Regions from separate parts of the Streptomyces sp. NPDC088746 genome, predicted to be linked through region 2. Evidence: riboswitches for the same ligand, from Rfam matches in the RefSeq annotation. Region 2 holds a riboswitch; each other region holds the start of a gene.

Region 1 (2,258 bases), on a different contig from region 2:
GTCGACGGTGGCCCCGAACTTCGTGAAGAGCTCCGGCAGCTTCGCGTCCTTCACCACCGGGTTCACGAACATGTTCAGCGGCATGTCCTCCTGGAACCGCTTGCTGATCAGGAAGTCCAGGAGCGCCTTGCCACCCGCCTCGTTCTTCGCACCGTCCAGCAGTCCGGCGAACTCGATCTGCCGGAAGCAGGTGCCGGCGGCGACGCCGGTCGGGGCCTCGCTGGGCCGCGGATCGGCGTACAGCACCTCGACGGGCGGGCTGGAGGCGTACGAGACGACGAGCGGCCGGTCGGCCTTGGCCTTCTTGCCGCCCGCGGAGCCGGAGAACTCCTCGTTGTAGGCCTGCTCCCAGCCGTCGACGACCTTGACGCCGTTGCTCTTCAGCTTCTTCCAGTAGTCCTGGTAGCCGCTCTCGCCCTGACTGGCGACGGTACCGAGGAGGAAGCCGAGGCCGGGGGACGAGGTCGCGGCGTTCTCGGTGACGAGGAGGTTCTTGTACGCGGGCTTCAGCAGGTCGTCGAAGGAGTTCGGCGGGTCGAGCTTCTTGTCGGCGAAGTACTTCTTGTCGTAGTTGACGCAGATGTCGCCGGTGTCGATGGGCGTGACCCGGTGCTTGTCCGCGTCGAGCTGGGTGTCGGCCGCGACACGGTCCAGGCCCTTCGCCTCGTACGGCGTGAACAGGCCGTTGTCCAGAGCACGGGAGAGCAGGGTGTTGTCGGCGCCGAAGAACACGTCGCCGCGCGGGGAGCCCTTGGTCAGGATCTCCTGGTTGAGCGCTGCCCCGGCGTCACCGCTCTTCAGCACCTTGACCTTGTAACCGGTCTCCTTGGTGAACGCCTTCAGGACGGCGTCCGAGGCGTTGAACGAGTCGTGGCTGACGAGGGTGACGGTCTTCGAACCGGCTCCGGTGTCCCCGGAAGACTTGTCGTCGGAGCCCCCGCAGCCCGCGAGCGCGGTGACGCCGAGCGCGGCGGCGAGCGCGGTCGCCGCGTACTTCGTCGTGGTGTTCATGGTGATGTCCTCCTGGAGGTGACCAGGAAGAGACGCGGCCCTGCCCGCTCGGCGAGCGGGCAGGGCGCAACAGCTTGAGTAAGGTCCGAACTTCCTACCCGGAATGACCCGGGCGAGGTTCAGAGGGTCTGCGGCCGACCTGTCCTCGGTGCCGCACTCTCAGCGCTGTGGCGCTCCCCTGTCGGAATATGAAGTTGATTTCCCGGCCAGGCTACACCGGCCGGATCACGCCGGACCGGCCGGATCACGCCGGACCGGCCGGATCACGCCGGACCGGCCGGATCACGCCGGACCGGCCGGATCCCGCCCGTGCGCGGGACCGCCTCAGCGCTCGGACGCCGCCAGCTGCCCGCAGGCGCCGTCGATCTCCTGACCGCGGGTGTCCCGGACGGTGACCGGCACCCCGTGGGCGGCGATCGCCTCGACGAACGCCTTCTCGTCCTCGGGTCGCGAGGCGGTCCACTTGGACCCCGGCGTCGGGTTGAGCGGGATGAGGTTGACGTGCACCCGCTTGCCCTTGAGCAGCCGGCCCAGCCGGTCGCCCCGCCAGGCCTGGTCGTTGATGTCGCGGATGAGCGCGTACTCGATGGAGATGCGGCGTCCCGACTTCTCCGCGTACTCCCACGCGGCGTCCAGGACCTCAGCGACCTTCCAGCGGGTGTTCACGGGGACGAGGGTGTCGCGCAGCTCGTCGTCCGGCGCGTGCAGCGAGACCGCGAGGCGGCACTTGAAGCCCTCGTCGGCGAAGCGGAGCATCGCCGGCACCAGACCCACCGTGGACACGGTGATCCCGCGCTGCGACAGCCCGAGGCCGTCCGGCTCCGGGTCGGTCAGCCGGCGGATCGCGCCCACCACACGCTTGTAGTTGGCCAGCGGCTCGCCCATGCCCATGAAGACGATGTTGGACAGCCGCGCAGGCCCGCCCGGGACCTCCCCGTCGCGCAGGGCCCGCATGCCGTCCACGATCTGGTGCACGATCTCGGCGGTCGACAGATTGCGGTCGAGCCCCGCCTGCCCGGTGGCGCAGAACGGGCAGTTCATCCCGCAGCCGGCCTGTGACGAGATGCACATGGTCACCCGGTCCGGGTAGCGCATGAGGACGGACTCGACGAGCGTGCCGTCGTGCAGCTTCCAGAGCGTCTTGCGGGTGGTGTCGTCATCGCAGCTGATGTGGCGCATCACCGACATCAGGTCGGGGAACATCGCCTCGGCGAGCTTCTCCCGCGACGCGGCCGGGATGTTGGTCC
Region 2 (2,258 bases):
TGATGGAACCGCCGCGCGAGACGATCCCGGTCTTGCGTCGGGCCGTCAGCGGGACGTACGGCAGCCGCACGCCGGCGTGCACCGTCATGTAGTCGACGCCCTGCTCCGCCTGCTCGACGACGGTGTCCTTGTAGATCTCCCACGTCAGCTCCTCGGCCCGGCCGTCGACCTTCTCGAGTGCCTGGTAGAGCGGGACGGTGCCGATCGGCACGGGGGAGTTGCGCAGGACCCACTCGCGGGTGGTGTGGATGTTGCGGCCGGTGGAGAGGTCCATGACCGTGTCGGCGCCCCACTTGGTGGCCCAGGTCATCTTGTCCACCTCCTCCTCGATCGAGGAGGTGACCGCGGAGTTGCCGATGTTGGCGTTGACCTTCACCAGGAAGCGCTTGCCGATGATCATCGGCTCGATCTCCGGGTGGTTGACGTTGGCCGGCAGGACCGCCCGGCCCGCCGCGATCTCCTCGCGCACGACCTCGGGTCCGACGTTCTCCCGGATCGCGACGTACTCCATCTCCGGGGTGATCTCGCCCCGGCGGGCGTACGCGAGCTGTGTCACGGGCCGGCCGTCGCGGCTGCGGCGGGGCTGGCGCGGGCGGCCGGGGAAGACCGCGTCCAGGTTGCGCAGACCGCCCCTCGGCGAGGTGTGCTTCAGCCCGTCGTCCTCGGGACGCGCGGGCCGTCCCGCGTACTCCTCGGTGTCCCCCCGGGCGATGATCCAGTTCTCCCGGAGAGGGGCGAGCCCCCGGCGCACGTCGGTGTCTGTGGTGGGGTCGGTGTACGGCCCGGACGTGTCGTACAGCGTCACGTCCTTGCCGTTGGTGAGGTGCACCTGACGGACCGGCACCCGGAGATCCGGGCGTGAGCCCTGGACGTAACCCTTGTGCCAGCCGATGGACTTCCCGGCCTCTTCGCCCTCCGCGTTCTGGGCGTTCTGTTTCGAGGCAGGCGTGCGTGCGTCCGCTGTGGTCATGAGACCTACTCCCTACGCCGGCATTACCCGGTAACAGGTTCGGCGGTCGGCGCAGCGTGTCCCGTACGGATATACGGAGGTCAGCGCCCTCTCAGCCCGGTGCTCCGAGCTCCCGCGTGTACAAATGTGCCTCCACGCTAACCTCCGCTCTGGCGTGCTGGCCAGAGGGCCTCCCCTGTTCTTGGGATGATCGCAGGGTGACGTCCCCCGGAAGCGCCCCCGAACCCCACGGCCCCGCAGCAGGCAGCACCCAGAGTCATGCGCACGGCCACACCCACAGCCACGGGCCTGCCGCACCCGTGTCCAAGCATCTGCGCAAGGTCATCGCGGCCGTGCTCATCCCCTTCGCCACCGCGGTCCTGGTCGGCCTCGTGGCCTTCTGGCCGGGCGGGGCGCCCGCCCATGAGCGCACGGGGGTCGGCTTCGACCGTCAGACCCAGGACGGGCAGGTCACCAAGGTCGTGGCGGTCGACTGCGCGGACGTCAACGCCTCGCAGGTACCGCCCACCGGAGACACCTCCACCGCGTCGGGACGCGAAGCCGTCAACGAGCAGTCGGGGGAGTGCAAGAAGGCCACGGTCGAGGTGACCACCGGCAAGGACGAGGGCCGTACGTTCGTCGAGGTCGTACAGCCCGACGCTCCCCGGCAACTGCGCGAGGGCCAAGGGGTGGTCGTCGCGTACGCACCCGACGCACCCCGGGACCTGCAGTACTCGGTGACCGACATCGACCGCTCGTTCCCGATGGCGCTGCTCGCCGGGATCTTCGCCCTCGTGGTGGTCGCGGTGGGCAGGCTGCGCGGTCTGATGGCCCTGATCGCTCTCGCCGTCTCCTTCGCCGTGCTGACCCTGTTCATCCTTCCGGCGATCCTGCAGGGCTCGAACCCCTTGGTGGTCGCGGTGATCGGGGCCAGCGCCATCATGCTGATCGCCCTCTACACCTGCCACGGACTGACGGCCCGCACCTCCGTGGCCGTCATCGGCACACTCATCTCGCTGCTGCTCATCGGGCTGTTGGGCTCGCTCTTCATCGGCTGGGCCAGCCTGTCCGGGAACACGGATGACAACACCGGCCTGATCCACGGCCTGTACCCGGACATCGACATGAGCGGCCTGCTGCTCGCCGGTGTGATCATCGGCTCGCTCGGTGTGCTCGACGACGTGACTGTGACCCAGACGTCGGCGGTCTGGGAGCTGCACCAGGCGGACCCGACGATGGGCGTGCGCCGGCTCTACCGGGCCGGAATCCGGATCGGGCGCGACCACATCGCCTCGGTCGTCAACACGCT
Region 3 (2,258 bases), on a different contig from region 2:
AAAAGGGCACGGAACCGGCCTCGGGCTCGGAACCCGGGACGGCGGAGGGCGCGGGCTGTGTCATACGGGCTGCTCCTGCGGCGCGGGGGCGGTTTCTTCGGGGGAGGAGGCCGGTGAGCTCTCCGGGGGGACCGCGGCGAAGCGGCGCGGCGCGAAGGGGCGGCCCAGCTCGGGCAGCTCGCCGGTGGTCAGCACATGGGCCATCACATCGCCGGTGACGGGAGTCAGCAGCACCCCGTTGCGGTGGTGCCCGGTGGCGAGATGCAGTCCGGGCAGTGCCGTGGGCCCCAGCAGCGGCGCGTTGTCCGGCGAGGCGGGCCGCAGACCGGCCCGGGTCTCGGTCAGCGGCAGCTCCGTGATGCCGGGCATCAGCTCATGGGCGTCCCGCAGCAGCTCGTACACCCCGCCCGCGGTCACCGTCGTGTCCCAGCCCATCTCCTCCGTGGTCGCGCCGACCACCAGCTCACCGTTGGCACGGGGGACCAGATAGACCTGGCTGCCGCGCACGACCGCCCGCACCGTCCGGCTGAGGAAGGGAGCGTAGGCGGGAGGCACGGTCAGCCGCAGCACCTGGCCCTTGACCGGGCGCACCGGCGGCAGGACCGCCTCGGGAACGCCCTGCAGCCGGCCGCTGAGGCTGCCGCCGGCGAGCACCACCTGTCCGGCCGCGAGCTCGGTGCCGTCCGCCAGGACCGCTCCCGTCGCGCGGCCGCCCGTGACGGAGAGCCGCTGGACCCAGGCACGGCGGAAGACCACACCCGCCCGCTCGCACGCGGTGACCAGGGCCGAGGCCAGCCGCCTGGGATCCACCTGGTGGTCGCCGTCGACGCGAAGCCCGCCGCGCACGCCGGGGGCGAGCATCGGTTCCAGGCGGCGGCACTCGCGGCCGCTCAGCCACTCGGACTCCAGGCCTGAACGCTGCTGCAGAGCGTGCAGCTCCCGCAGATGCGCCCGGTCGTCGGAGTCCAGGGCGACGGACAGGGTGCCGCAGGCGCGGAAGCCGGTCTCCTGCCCGCTCGCCTCCTCCAGCTCGGCCACGAACGCCGGATAGCGCGCGGCGGAAGCCACGTTGAGGCCGAGCAGCGTCTGCTCGCCGTAGTGGAGTTCGGTGACGGCGGCGAGCATCCCGGCCGCGACCTGGGCGGCGCCGCCGCCCGGCGCGGGATCGGCCAGTGTGGTGCGCAGGCCGTGCTGGGCCGACCGCCAGGCGGTCACCAGCCCGATGATGCCGCCTCCGACGACCAGGACGTCGGAACTGTCTGCGGAGATACGCATGGGCGTCCAGCCCCTCCCTTCGCCGGCATGACCCGGATCAGGTTCGTACGGTCGGAGGCCGGCCAGCCTCCCTCTCAGCCCGGTACGCCCGGACTCCCGCGAGTGCCTTACGGTCGCCAGCCTAGACCCCGCCCCTCGCAGCCGGTAAGGGACCGGTACCCGTGGCCCGTTCGCCCGGCGGACCCGTGCTCCCGCGGTCGCCGGCCAGGTCCCACGAGCCCGGCGTGATCCGGACGGGAGGCCCTAGGGTGGACAGGTGAGCGAGCAGACACAGGACCCGGCAGCGGGACAGCGGCCGAGCGGAGTCGTGATCGTGGGCGCCGGCATGGCCGGAGTGCAGACGGCCGTGGCCCTGCGGGAACAGGGCTTCACCGGCCCCGTCACCCTGATCGGCGCCGAACCCCACCAGCCGTACGACAGGCCGCCCCTGTCCAAGGCGGTCCTCCTCGGCAAGGCGGAGGACTCGGCCTTCGACGTCGACTTCGAGGCCCTGGACATCACTCTGCGCCTGGGGCTCGACGTGGCCGGACTCCGTGCCGGGGCGCACGAACTGGACACCCCGGAGGGGCCCGTCGCCTACGACGTCCTGGTCCTCGCCACCGGAGCGGAACCCGTCGCACTGCCCGGCGCCGAGGGTGTACCGGGCGTCCATCTGCTGCGCACCCTCGACGACGCGGCACGGCTGCGGCCCGTCCTGGAGCGGCAGCACGACGTGGTCGTCGTCGGCGCGGGCTGGATCGGCGCCGAGTTCGCCACGGCGGCCCGCGCCGCCGGGTGCGCGGTCACCGTCGTGGAGGCCGCCGGCCGTCCCCTCGCGGGCACGATGCCCGCCGAGGTCGCCGAGCCGATGGCCGCCTGGTACGCCGAGAGCGGAGCCGAACTCCTCACCGGCGCCCGCGTCGCACGTGTCGAACAGGGCGCCGTCCACCTCGCGGACGGCCGGGTGCTCCCCGCCGGAGCGGTGGTCGTCGGCATCGGTGCCA

Evidence for each region. Region 2 has a riboswitch for thiamine pyrophosphate ahead of thiC (phosphomethylpyrimidine synthase ThiC). Riboswitches for the same ligand answer to the same signal wherever they lie in the genome.
Region 1: it holds a riboswitch for thiamine pyrophosphate, as region 2 does, so the genes downstream of both, ACIP63_RS13990 (thiamine ABC transporter substrate binding subunit) here and thiC (phosphomethylpyrimidine synthase ThiC) in region 2, are expected to answer to the same signal.
Region 3: it holds a riboswitch for thiamine pyrophosphate, as region 2 does, so the genes downstream of both, thiO (glycine oxidase ThiO) here and thiC (phosphomethylpyrimidine synthase ThiC) in region 2, are expected to answer to the same signal.

Annotation. Positions count from the first base shown of each region.
Region 1 covers NZ_JBIVLA010000002.1:1,411,625-1,413,882, reverse strand. The annotation lists gene ACIP63_RS13990 (thiamine ABC transporter substrate binding subunit) at 1-1,011, opposite strand, end outside; TPP riboswitch at 1,085-1,201, opposite strand; gene rlmN (23S rRNA (adenine(2503)-C(2))-methyltransferase RlmN) at 1,336-2,258, opposite strand, start outside.
Region 2 covers NZ_JBIVLA010000010.1:92,849-95,106, reverse strand. The annotation lists gene thiC (phosphomethylpyrimidine synthase ThiC) at 1-970, opposite strand, end outside; TPP riboswitch at 963-1,096, opposite strand; gene ACIP63_RS33355 (YibE/F family protein) at 1,168-2,258, shown strand, end outside.
Region 3 covers NZ_JBIVLA010000001.1:392,944-395,201, reverse strand. The annotation lists gene thiO (glycine oxidase ThiO) at 61-1,275, opposite strand; TPP riboswitch at 1,273-1,385, opposite strand; gene ACIP63_RS01800 (NAD(P)/FAD-dependent oxidoreductase) at 1,532-2,258, shown strand, end outside.